DNA from 4 places in the Pantoea nemavictus genome. Region 2 is predicted to be linked to each of the others. Evidence: predicted binding sites of a transcription regulator. Region 2 holds the regulator's gene; each other region holds the start of a gene.
What was found. The regulator PurR, encoded in region 2, represses purine synthesis genes. The targets are predictions, from matches to a motif close to CANGCAAACGTTTGCNTG.

Region 1: a site for PurR is predicted at 1,894-1,911, ahead of tusA (sulfurtransferase TusA). Genes of this name have one in related genera too.
Region 3: a site for PurR is predicted at 2,048-2,065, ahead of WH298_RS11490 (nucleoside-specific channel-forming protein Tsx). Genes of this name have one in related genera too.
Region 4: a site for PurR is predicted at 1,863-1,880, ahead of WH298_RS01885 (NCS2 family permease). Genes of this name have one in related genera too.

The regions. Positions count from the first base shown of each region.
Region 1 covers NZ_JBBGZW010000001.1:2,412,866-2,415,977, forward strand. Annotated here, with positions in the region: gene glgP (glycogen phosphorylase) at 1-139, shown strand, start outside; gene WH298_RS10985 (DcrB family lipoprotein) at 248-805, opposite strand; gene WH298_RS10990 (7-cyano-7-deazaguanine/7-aminomethyl-7-deazaguanine transporter) at 1,045-1,710, opposite strand; gene tusA (sulfurtransferase TusA) at 1,972-2,217, shown strand; gene WH298_RS11000 (zinc/cadmium/mercury/lead-transporting ATPase) at 2,214-3,112, opposite strand, start outside.
Region 2 covers NZ_JBBGZW010000001.1:3,966,845-3,969,956, reverse strand. Annotated here, with positions in the region: gene WH298_RS18335 (C40 family peptidase) at 1-391, shown strand, start outside; gene cydH (cytochrome bd-I oxidase subunit CydH) at 448-537, opposite strand; gene purR (HTH-type transcriptional repressor PurR) at 811-1,836, shown strand; gene punR (DNA-binding transcriptional activator PunR) at 1,833-2,744, opposite strand; gene punC (purine nucleoside transporter PunC) at 2,855-3,112, shown strand, end outside.
Region 3 covers NZ_JBBGZW010000001.1:2,526,663-2,529,774, forward strand. Annotated here, with positions in the region: gene WH298_RS11480 (LysR family transcriptional regulator) at 1-353, shown strand, start outside; gene yjdN (VOC family metalloprotein YjdN) at 432-863, shown strand; gene WH298_RS11490 (nucleoside-specific channel-forming protein Tsx) at 943-1,809, opposite strand; gene WH298_RS11495 (sensor histidine kinase) at 2,199-3,112, opposite strand, start outside.
Region 4 covers NZ_JBBGZW010000001.1:387,262-390,373, forward strand. Annotated here, with positions in the region: gene WH298_RS01880 (hypothetical protein) at 1-58, opposite strand, end outside; gene WH298_RS01885 (NCS2 family permease) at 321-1,619, opposite strand; gene WH298_RS01890 (response regulator) at 2,031-2,777, shown strand; gene WH298_RS01895 (carbohydrate kinase family protein) at 2,714-3,112, opposite strand, start outside.

The sequences.
Region 1 (3,112 bases), 1.6 Mb from region 2:
GGACAAGCTTTATCGTCAACCGGATAAGTGGCAACGCAGCGCGGCGCTGAATATCGCCAATATGGGGTATTTCTCGTCGGACCGAACCATTCAGGAGTATGCGGATGAAATCTGGCACATTTCGCCAGTGAGGTTGTAAAGCGGGGAATTCCTGAACCAGGTCGCCATGAATGGCGACCCTACCAAACCGCACTGAACCATTGTAGGGTCGCCATTCATGGCGACCAATGTGTTCAGGTTTTAAGGATTACTTCAAAGTAATGCTCTTCACGATCTCATCAGCATCGCTCTGTGCCTGCTGCTGGTTATCCGCTGGCAAGGTAATTTGCAGCGTCAGCAGTTTGCCGTCCACTTTCGCCAGAATCACTGAAGACCATGAAGTCTGGTTGTTGGCAGCAATCACCGTATCCAGCTGCTGAGCCGGCTGATCTTTCAACGTAACCGCTTTGTTCGACACCACCTGCAGCTGCGGATCGCGGCTGCGCTGCTGCTGTTCCAGACGCTGCGCCAGCGCATCAAGCGCTTCGTTAGTTGGATCGCCTGCAATCACGATAATTGCGCGCTGCCCGGTTTCGTCGGCATAGACGTGCATGTTGGTCGATTCAGAGCCGAGTTTGCCGCTCTTGTCAGACATGCCCGCCGGCAGTGAGAAGCTCAGCTTGCCGTCCATCAGATTAACCGTCTGAGCAGACTGGCTGGCGCTGGCACCGTTACTGTTTGCTGCCGCATCATCTTTCTTCTGGTCACATGCCGCCAGGCCGATCACCAGCAGGCCAATACCCACATATTTCACTACGTTACGCATTCTTTTCCCTTTTACATGATTCCAGTCGTTTAGGTTTATAGCCTAAATAATTCAAGCGGCAGAAAGGCGGTAAGCGCGTGAACCCATGAGCTTACATGAGTAAGTGATTAGGTGAACGCGCGCAGCCAACGCATCTGCCGTTTGAAGTATGACGGCTATAAAAACGGAATCGGCGGTTAAAAGCAACCGCCGGTATGTCAGGAAATCTTAGCGTGCCATGGCGTTATGTATAAGTGCAATTAGCCGAAATTGATCTGCTGCTGCGCGGAACGCTCGGCTAATCGCTTCAGCATGGCATTCAGCAGCACGCCATAGGCCGGCAGGAAGAAGATCATGCAGATCAGCACTTTGAAGCTGTAATCCACCAGAGCGATCTCGACCCAATGCGTGGCCATAAACGGGTCTGGACTCTTGTAGAAAGCGATGAAAAAGAAGGCCAGCGTATCGCTAATATTACCGAGGAACATCGCTGCTGCCGGGGCAATCCACCACTGTGATAAACGGCGCAAACGGTTAAAAACGTGTACGTCGAGAATCTGGCCCAGCGCATAAGCCATAAAGCTGGCGCAGGCGATACGCGCGACAAACAGATTCACCTCTTCCAGTGAAGCCCAACCCTGCCATTCGCCCTGATAAAACACGCACGACACAAGATAGGAGATCACCAGCGCCGGAATCATCACCGCCAGAATAATGCGACGAGCCAGCGGCGCGCCAAAGATGCGCACGGTAAGGTCGGTAGCGAGGAAAATAAACGGAAAGCTGAACGCGCCCCAGGTGGTGTGGAAGCCGAAGATAGAAACCGGCAGCTGTACCAGATAGTTACTGGAGGTGATCACCAGCAGATGGAAAAGCGATAGCCAAAACAGCGCATGCATGCGCTGACGTGCAGAAAAAGCAATCATGTAAGACCTTTTTAATAGTGGGGTGAGGGAACCCATTGCCCGTCATACTTCAAGCCGTAGCTGCGTTGGCTGCTCGCACTTGCCGCCTTGCTACAGCTCGAATTATTTAGGGCGGAATATGGTAGCAATTTAAAAATCGGCGGCATCTTAACGCGTTGCGCAATTTATGCAATGGTTAATTTTAACGCAATCGTTATCGCCTTGCGTTGGCTAATTTGCGCGCTAGAATGTGCGCCCATCATCAACAACAGACAGAGAATCATGAGCGATCCCTTTTCTGCGCCTGACCATCAGCTTGATGCCCTTGGCCTGCGCTGCCCGGAACCGGTAATGATGGTGCGCAAAACCGTGCGCAGCATGCAGGCCGGTGAAACCTTGCTGATCATCGCCGATGATCCCGCCACCACGCGCGATATTCCCGGTTTCTGCCGTTTTATGGAACATCAGCTGCTGGCACAACAGACCGAAAGCCTGCCGTACCAGTTTCTCATCAAAAAAGGCGCTTAACGCTGACGCAGTAAGCGCAGTGCATTCGCCGTAACCAGTGCGGTGGCGCCGGAATCGGCTAGCACCGCCAACCACAAACCGGTAAAGCCGAGCAGCGTGGTGACGAGGAAAATCGCCTTCAGGCCCAGCGCCAACGCCACGTTCTGCCGGATGATGGCGCGCGTGCGCCGTGCCAGCACCACCGCGCGTGGCAAAATCGCCAGCTGATTTTGCGTCAGCGCCATATCGGCCGCTTCCAGCGCGACGTCGGTGCCGCTGCCCATGGCAATGCCCATGCTCGCGGCTTTCATGGCGGGCGCATCGTTGATGCCGTCGCCTACCATCGCCAATGATTGCTGTGCGCCCAGCTGTCGCACTGCCGCAACTTTATCGGCAGGCAGCAAACCCGCGCGATAATCAATGCGTAACTCGGCGGCAATCGCGGCGGCTGCGCGCGGGTTGTCACCGGTCAGCATCACGCTATTTATGCCAAGTTTTTGCAGCTCAGCCAGCGCGCTAATCGCCTCTTCACGCAACCGATCGCGCAGCGCTAATGCGCCGAGCACCTGTTGCTGCTGCAATAGCAGCACCACGGTTTGCCCCTGCGCCTCCAGTTCGGCCACCTGCTGCTGCTGTACCTCGTCGAGATATTTGGCTTCACGGGGCGTAAGTAACTGATACGACACGCCATCGATTTCGGCACGAATACCGCTGCCCGCCAGCGTTTGCTGCTGTGAGGCGGGCGGAATGGTGAGCTGACGACGCTCGGCTTCGCTGACAATCGCCTGAGCCAGCGGATGTGTGGAGCCTTGTTCTACCGCAGCAGCGATGCTGAGCAGGCTATTTTCCGCTGTTTCGCCAAACGATTGAATATGGGTGACTTGCGGTTTGCCCGCCGTCAGCGTGCCGGTTTTGT
Region 2 (3,112 bases):
GACGGCGATGACCAAATTAATGGGCCAGCTTGGCAAACCCTATCAGTGGGGCGGTACCTCACCTCACACCGGCTTCGATTGCAGCGGCCTGGTGTGGTACGCCTATAAAGACCTGGTAAAGTTCAAATTCCCGCGCACCGCCAATGAAATGTATCACCTGCGCGATGCGGCACCGATAAAGCGTGAAATGCTGGAGAAAGGGGATCTGGTGTTCTTCCGCATCAACAATCGCGGCACCGCCGATCATGTCGGTGTTTATCTCGGCAATGGCAAATTCATTCAGTCACCGCGCACGGGTAAAGATATTCAGATTAGCGCATTAGGTGAGGATTACTGGCAGAAACACTATGTAGGCGCGCGTCGTATGATGACGCCAAAAACCATTCGCTAGCGGTTGCGCAACGCCAATAAAAAAGCCGGATGCTGTTAACAGCTCCGGCTTTTTTGTTAATGCATGATCGCGGTAAAGCTGAATGCGATAATCATTAACAGTGCGCCAACCGTCGTCATTAGCGCCAGCTTCAAATCAGTATTCATCACGCCTCCTTAGTCACACAATCTTTAGGGTTAAAGCGATTTTCGCACAGCAGTGGGCAAAAATCTCGTGTTATCCGCGCTAGCTTGCTAGAATCGCCGCCTTTCGTTGCGCAACAGATTTCGCGCCTGCTGTATTTACAGCATGATGAAGTGATTTCGCCTGCTAAACACCCCCATTTCGCCCGCTTTTTGGGCTGTAAAAGCATTAGCAGACGCAAACGTTTAACAATATACTTATCAGTAAGTTGCGATAATCCCAGGAGTACCATTTTCATGGCAACAATTAAAGATGTCGCGAAGCGCGCCGGTGTTTCAACCACCACGGTTTCGCATGTCATCAACAAAACGCGTTTCGTTGCGGAAGAGACGCGTAACGCCGTATGGGAAGCGATCAAAGAATTGCATTACTCGCCAAGTGCCGTGGCGCGTAGTCTGAAAGTGAATCACACCAAAACTCTGGGCCTGCTGGCAACGTCGAGCGAAGCGCCCTACTTTGCCGAAATTATTGAAGCGGTAGAAAATCACTGCTTCGATCGCGGCTATACGCTGATTCTCGGCAACGCGCACAACGATTTGCAGAAACAGCGCGCTTATCTGTCGATGATGGCGCAAAAACGCGTCGATGGTTTGCTGGTGATGTGTTCTGAGTATCCGGACGATCTGCTGCAAATGCTGGAAGAGAACCGCAATATCCCGATGGTGGTGATGGATTGGGGCGCTTCACGCGGTGATTTTACCGATACAGTGCAGGACAACGCGTTTCAGGGTGGCTATCTCGCGGGGCGTTATCTGATTGAACGCGGTCATCGCGACATTGGCGCGATTCCCGGCCAGATGGAGCGCAACACCGGCGGCGGACGTCACGCGGGTTTCCTGCAGGCGATGAACGAGGCGGGCATTGCGGTACGTTCAGAATGGGTGGTTCAGGGCGATTTTGAACCTGAATCAGGTTACCAGGCGATGCAGCAGATTTTAAACCAGAAACAGCGGCCAACCGCCGTATTCTGCGGGGGCGACATCATGGCCATGGGCGCGATTTGTGCCGCCGATGAGATGGGTTTACGTGTGCCACAGGATATCTCGGTAATTGGTTACGACAACGTGCGCAACGCGCGCTATTTCACTCCAGCCCTGACGACCGTGCACCAGCCGAAAGCCGAACTGGGTGAAAAAGCGCTGGAAATGCTATTGGATCGCATCACCAGTAAACGCGAAGATCCGCAAACCATTGAGGTGCAGCCAACGCTGATTGAGCGTCGCTCAGTGGCGGATGGCCCGTTCCGCGACTATCGCCGCTAAACCGAGACTTCGCTGAGCCATTCGTGGTTCAGCGTTTCAGCATCCCCGAGATATACCAGTAACCATTCCAGTGCCGGTGACGCACGTTGTTCAGCCCAGCTGACGCAACACGGACTATCCGGAAAGGCTTGCGGCAATGGCAATTCTACCAAACGGTGATTATTCAGCAGCGGCCGCGCCAGATGACCCGGCACCATTCCGACGCACAATCCCGCCTGCAGGCACTCCAGCCCGGCTTCCCAATCCGGCACCACCAGCCGCCGCTGATTATCCAGCGTCCATGTCATACGACGCGGCAGCGCACGCGAGGTGTCTTCCAGCACCAGGGATGGCCACACACGCAGCGTTTCATCATCCAGCAGTTCACTGTTGACCAAAGGATGATCGGGGCTCACCACGCAGCGCCAGTTAAGCGCGCCCATATCCTGAAAAGCAAAGCGCCCGCCGACCGGGATCGCCTGAGTGGCACCAATCGCCACATCAACACGTCCGTCAGCCAGGGCATCCCACACGCCATTGAACACCTCAAAGCTGATGATCAACTCCATATCTGGAAAATGACGATAGAAATCCTTTACCAGTTGTCGGGTGCGCTGCGGTTTTACAATGCAGTCAACGGCTATGCTTAACTCACCGCGCCAGCCATTGGCCAGCTGCTGGCACTGCCTGCGCGTTGCCAGCATTTTTTTGATAACAGACCGCCCCTCCCGCACAAAATGTTCGCCGGCCGGCGTCATTACCACCTCGCGATGTTGACGTTCGAACAGCGGCACCGCCAGCCAGGTTTCAAGCTGACGTACCGTATAGCTGACAGCAGAGGGCACGCGATGGAGCTCCTGCGCCGCTGCGCTAAAACTACCGGTGCGCGCCACGGCATCGACCACTTCAAGTGCATATTCTGACCACATAAATTTGCCTTCAAAAATTTTAACAGCACTGTGCAAATATTAGCGTTTCACAAAGCGCGCTGCATCCTTTTACACTCCCCGCCGTTCAACCTGCCCAAAAGAGAATCAACATGTTGTCGTCTAAAGCATTTATGCCTTACCTTGCCGTGCTCAGTATGCTCGGTTTTCTTGCCACGGATATGTATTTACCTGCTTTTGGCGATATGCAGCGTGATTTTGCTAGCGCGCCGGGCACCATCAGCGCCAGCCTGAGCCTGTTTCTCGGCGGCTTTGCTTGCGCGCAGGTTTTTTGGGGGCCGTTGTCGGATCGTTACGGTCGCAAGCCCATTCTTCTTGCCGGCCTGGCCATTTTCGCGCTCGGCTGTTTG
Region 3 (3,112 bases), 1.4 Mb from region 2:
CGCGCACGCTGGCAGAGCTGCAGCACTGCGACTGGACGATGCCGACGCCGCAGGGCAGCTACTATCGGTTGCTACACGATATGTTTGGCGAACGCGGCATGGCGCCCAAAATTGTGGTGACCTGCGAGACCTTTATGGCCTGCACCAGCCTGGTGGCGCAGAGCGACTTCGTCAGCATTATCTCGCGCGATGTGATTGAAGACCCGACACACGGCGGTCAGCTAATTGCACTTGATCTCGACGAACCGCTGCCGAAGGCCACTTTCTATCTTATCCAGCGCAAAGATACCGCGCTGACGCCGATGAGCGCCTATATGGCTCAACTGTTCCGCCGCCAATGTCAGCAAAGGTAAGAGTGCGGCCTGGCTCGCAGTTGTATAAATAATGCGCACTACACTTGCAGGGGACGTTCCCTTTTTGGAGTACAGACCATGCAAGTTACCCCGTATGTGTTCTACAACGGTCGCTGTGAAGAGGCGATTGCGTTCTACCTGGCGGCCACCGACGGCGAGCTGCTGTTTAAGATGACCTATGGCGATATGCCGGATGAAACGCCGGTGGAGGATGAGGGCTGCACCTCAGGCGTGAGCTTTTCACCGGAGCAGATTATGCATGCGCATGTGCGCATCGGGCAGGGTGAAATTATGCTGAGTGATGGCGCGCCGCAGGCGGAGTATGGCGGTTTTGCCGTGAGTTTATCCACGCCGGATGAAGCGCAAGGCAAGCGTTGGTTTGATGCGTTGTCGGCGGGCGGTAACATCACCAAAAGCTGGGCTCCAACGTTCTGGGCCAACGGTTTTGGCATGTTGATCGATAAGTTCGGCGTGCCGTGGATGGTGAATGCGTATAAGCCGCAGATTTAAGGTGGATGCGGTTTGTAACCAGGTGCGCATAAATGCGCACCCTACAACGTAGGGTCGCCATTAATGGCGACCGTGTCGATTAGAAGTTGTAACCCACCACCAGGTAGTAACCCCAGCCGGTTGATTTCACTTCAAACGGACCGTTACCGAAATTCAGCTCCTGGCCGTCAGCCCACTGGCCGCCGTTGTGGAAATAACGCGCCACGGTAGAAACGTGCCAGTGATCGTAGTTCAGCGACAGAATGTGGCTGGAGGCGATGGAGTTGCTGGTGCGTGAACGATCGGACTCATCACGCAGATCTGAACCCCAGTCGAAGTTGGTGAAGCCGATGTAGCTCAGCTTGCCGCCCCACAGATCGGTAATCGGTACAAAGTATTTCACCTTGAAGCGATAACCATCCCAGCTGTTCTCATTCGCCGCACCGTAGTTTTCCCACTGATACTTGGCGTACACGTTGAGCGACAGGCCGATATCGCTGTGCGTATCGATGTCGGTGCCGAGACCCATATACCAGGTGTTCTGACGGTTATCGCTGTTGCGACCCATGTCATAGATGTAGTTGTTGGCGAAGTACCACTCTTTGAACGGGCCAAAGGACAGATCGGTGCCGGTCAGTTTATCAATCGAGAAACGTGGCTCAATTTCCATGAACATCGGCGAACCGTGGTCGAACACGCCGTTAGCGTTGCTGTTGCCGACGCCAAAGAAGTTGGTCAGATCGAGGTAACCATAAAAATCGAACCAATCCTTTTTGGCAAAGGCTTCGTATTCGAGATACACGTCGTTATTGAACTGCGGTCCAAAACGAGTGTGGTAGCTGCCCACCACGTTAACGCTCTGATGCCACCAATCCGAAACGTACTGCGGATCGCTGTCTGCTGCTTGTGCCGCACCAGTCCAGCTGCTGGCCAATAAGGCCCCTGCTATCAACGCTTTATATTTCATTATGTTAACCACATGCTTGTGATCGCCGGGCTGATGCCGCGATCGGGTGAAATTGATCCCAGGGGATGGGCAGTGTGTTGTCATATCCGGTCTGAAGCGCCAGATTTTCAAGTTTGCGTAATGTGCCTGTAACAGACGCATAGAAAATAGATTTTGGTCACGTTTGTCAAAAAGTGTTGCAGTTTGATTCACTGGAAATGTGATCGTTATCACATAAAAGCCTGGTGGCGAACGGAACCCCGCAACCGTTTACGTGTCGCGTACAGCAGGAAACGTGTTTGATGAAGAGAAAGGATGTAGCGGCGCGATTTATCGCGCGTGTTTTGGAGCGGGCACCGTGCTCGCAGCGATAATGCGCAATAAATTGCGCCGCTACGGCACGGTGTGCGTTATGGCAAGGTAATGCGCACCTGCAGGCCAGCAATCTGGCCCTGCGCATCATGACGATTCGACAGCGCCACCTGCATTTGATGCTTCTGCGCCACGCTGCGCACGATTGAAAGGCCTAAGCCGCTGCCCTGGGCTTGTACATCGGGCGAACGGGTAAAGCGGTCAAAAGCGCGATCGATGAAAGATTCCGCCATGCCGGGCCCGTTATCCACAATATCCACCACGGTGTGATTGCCGACACGATGCAGCAGCACGTCCACCAGGCTGCCCTCCGGCGTGTGCAGCATGGCGTTGCCGATCAGGTTATCGAACAGGCTGCGTAAATCGGAGCGGCTGGCCTGCAGACGATAGTGCGCGCTGCCGTTGAAACCGATATCAATGCCGCGCTTATCCGCTACCACCATCAGCTGTTCAATGCTCTCTTTCAGCAGGTCGTCCAGCTCGATGGTTTCCACCGTGGCGACCACCGATTGATCTTCCTGACGCGAGATATTCAGCAGCTGTGTGACCAGATGGCGCGTACGGGTGACGCCGGCTTCCAGCTGATCGAACTGACGACTGGCTTCGCCTGGCTGAATGTGTTGCCTTAGGTTTTCCAGCTGCAACGTCACCGCAGTAACTGGCGTACGCAGCTCATGTGCCGCATCTTCGAGGAACTGGCGCTGTGACGACCAGGCGGCGCGCAGCTTATCGAGCAACGAGTTGTAGGCCGCCACCAGCGGCAGCACTTCATCCGGCAAGCCATCGGGAGAAAGCGTATGCGGATGCAGGGTTTCCTGGGCGGCAATCTGGCGCGACGCGACACGTAAATCGCGCGTAATAGCACGCACCACTAGCCAGATGACCAGCAGCGAGAGCGGCATCATTAATACCAGCGGGATGATGGCCGATAGCGCCCGTTTTAACATCAGAC
Region 4 (3,112 bases), 3.6 Mb from region 2:
CCGCATCAAAAATTAGCGGTGGGAACACACGAGTTGTAGCGCTAATGGGGTAATCCATTACCGAATCCTCTTCTATAGCCTTGATTCACTCTTTCCACCACACCCGTAGTGAAACAGATTTGCACGGCGTTGACATTCCACGATCCCGCCATTCACAGCACTATTTTAGCGGGCAAGATTAAACAACAAGCACAGCGTGAACGGGCGCAAGCGGGATGAGAAGCGGGAATTAAAAAGAAGTGCGAGGACTCACGCAGAAAATCAGCAGAGGATTGCAACAGCAGACACGGAAGCCCGAGCGGGCTTCCGTTAAGTAAGACTTACGCGCTCAGCCAACCCAGTTTGATCACAAACAGAATCGACAGAATAATCAGCGCCGGATTAACCTCTTTGGTGCGACCGCTGAGCAGCTTAACCACCGTCCAGGTAATGAAACCAAACGCAATACCGTTGGCGATGGAGTAGGTCAGTGGCATGGTCAACGCCGTCACGGTAACCGGTGCCGCGGTGGTGATGTCTTTCCAGTCAATATCCGCTAAACCAGACGCCATCAGCACCGCTACAAACAGCAGCGCAGGTGCAGTTGCATACACAGGAACGCTGCCCGCCAGCGGGGAGAAGAACAGGCTCAGCAGGAACAGAATCGCTACCACAATCGCCGTCAAACCCGTGCGGCCACCGGCGCTGACGCCCGCAGCAGATTCCACATAGCTGGTGGTGGTTGAGGTACCGAGCAGCGAACCGAACAGCGCTGCGGCGCTATCGGCAATCAGCGCACGGCCCATTTTCGGCACGTTACCCTTCTCATCCGCTAAACCCGCGCGCTTGGTCACGCCCAGTAATGTCCCGGTGTTATCGAAAACGTCAACGAACAGGAAGGCGAAAATCACGCTGACCAGCCCCACGTTGAAGGCACCCGCGATATCCAGCTGCATAAAGGTTGGCGCGATGGAGGGCGGAGCGGAGAACACGCCGCCAAATGGCGTCAGGCCAATGCCCATCGAAATGAACGTCACCACCAGAATACCGATCAGCACCGCACCGGTGACGCGACGCGCTTCCAGCACCACAATGATGAAGAAGCCGAGCAGCGCCAGCAGCGGACCCGGTTTGGTCAGATCGCCCAGGCCAACCAGCGTGGCTGGGTTATCCACCACGATACCCGCGCCTTCCAGGGCGATAATCGCCAGGAACAGACCGATACCTGCGCCAATACCAGCCCGCAGCGGCAGCGGAATGCTGTTAATAATCCACTCACGAATTTTGAAAAGCGACATGGCAAAGAAGATCACCGCCGACAAGAACACCGCGCCGAGCGCGACTTGCCACGTGTAACCCATATGCAGAACCACGGTATAGGTAAAGAAGGCGTTGAGGCCCATACCCGGCGCGAGCGCAATCGGATAGTTAGCGATCAGACCCATTAATACGCAGCCAATCGCCGCCGCCAGACAGGTCGCCACGAAGACCGCCCCTTTATCCATGCCAGTTGCACCGAGAATGCTCGGGTTAACAAACAGGATATAAGCCATTGCCAGGAAGGTGGTGAGACCCGCAATGATTTCGGTGCGAACCGTTGTGTTATGCGCTTTTAATTTGAAGAGTTTTTCTAACATCATCATCTCTCATGAGCGGAGTCGGCACGAATGCGCGCGCTCCTTGCCAATGTGGTTTACATGCTTATTGTTGTATTGAAAGCGAAGCAAACTGGACAAAAGGTGGTAAAACCTTCCGCTTTCCCCTGTCCATATAGCAATAGCTATGCCACTCTCCGACGCAATCGATTACGTTTTCAATTGCGGTTACGGTTAGGATAATTCTGAACCAGAACGAGGCGCGATTATGGTGCATTGCACCGGCGCCGCGCAATCGTTTTCCCCTCTGGCTGTTCAACGCTCAAAATATTGCGGCACTGCACGCTTTCGCACTCTGCCAGGCGATGGCGCTCACGTTTCTGTTGCCTGAATCAGCAGGTAAAAAACCGCGGGTTACACTGCTTTTAACCCTTTCGTAACAAAAGAGGCGCGTCCATGAAGCCCGCGATTCTGGTGGTTGATGATGATCGTGCAGTGTGCGAACTGCTGCACGATGTGTTGAATGAGCATGTGTTTACCGTTTATAGCTGCCATCAGGGTAAAGATGCGCTGGCGCTGCTGGCCCAGCATCCGGACATTTCGCTGGTAATGCTGGATATGATGCTGCCTGATACCAACGGTTTGCTGGTGCTGCAGCAGATGCAGCGGCAACGACCCGACCTGCTGGTGATCATGCTAACCGGCATGGGATCAGAGGCGGATATGGTAGTCGGACTGGAAATGGGGGCCGACGATTACATCGCCAAACCCTTTAATCCGCGCGTGGTGGTGGCGCGTGCGCGTGCGGCCCTACGCCGCTGCGGTCGGCTGACGCAGCCAGAATATTTAGCGGATGAGGGCTGGCAATTTAACGGTTGGCGTCTGGATGATGCGCGCTGTCAGTTATTCAATCCACAACGTGAAAATGTGCCACTGACGCAGGGAGAATATGCCCTGTTGCGCGCGCTGGTGGCGCACGCGCGAAAAGTGTTAACCCGCGATCAGCTGCTGGAGCTGACGCACAGCGAGAGTCTTGAGGTGTTCGATCGCACTATAGATGTGCTGATTATGCGTCTGCGGCGCAAAATAGAAGCCAATCCGCATCAGCCCAGCCTGATCCGTACTATTCGCGGGCTCGGCTACGTCTTCTCCGCCGACGTAATGCGCCCCTCGTCCGCAGCGCGCGAAACGCAGATTGCCTGAGCCATCCAGCGCTGCATCTCGGCCAGTGGCCGCGTGCCGTCCAGCGCATTGGCTGCATGCAGATTAAAACAGGCGCAGGTATGCGCCAGCCGCAGTGTGTCCGTCAGCGACCAGCCTTCATGGCTGGCGTATAACACTCCCGCACAAAACGCATCGCCCGCCCCCACGCTGCCAACAATCTCTTCTGGCGCTAAGCACCATGCAGGTTGCCAACACCCTTCTCCGTCCGCTTGCTGGCCCCACGCGCCTTCCGGCGCATGAATCACCACCCGCTGGCGCACGCCTTGCTGCAGCAACCACGTCGCCGCCTCGGCAAACGCGGCGGGTGCAGCCAG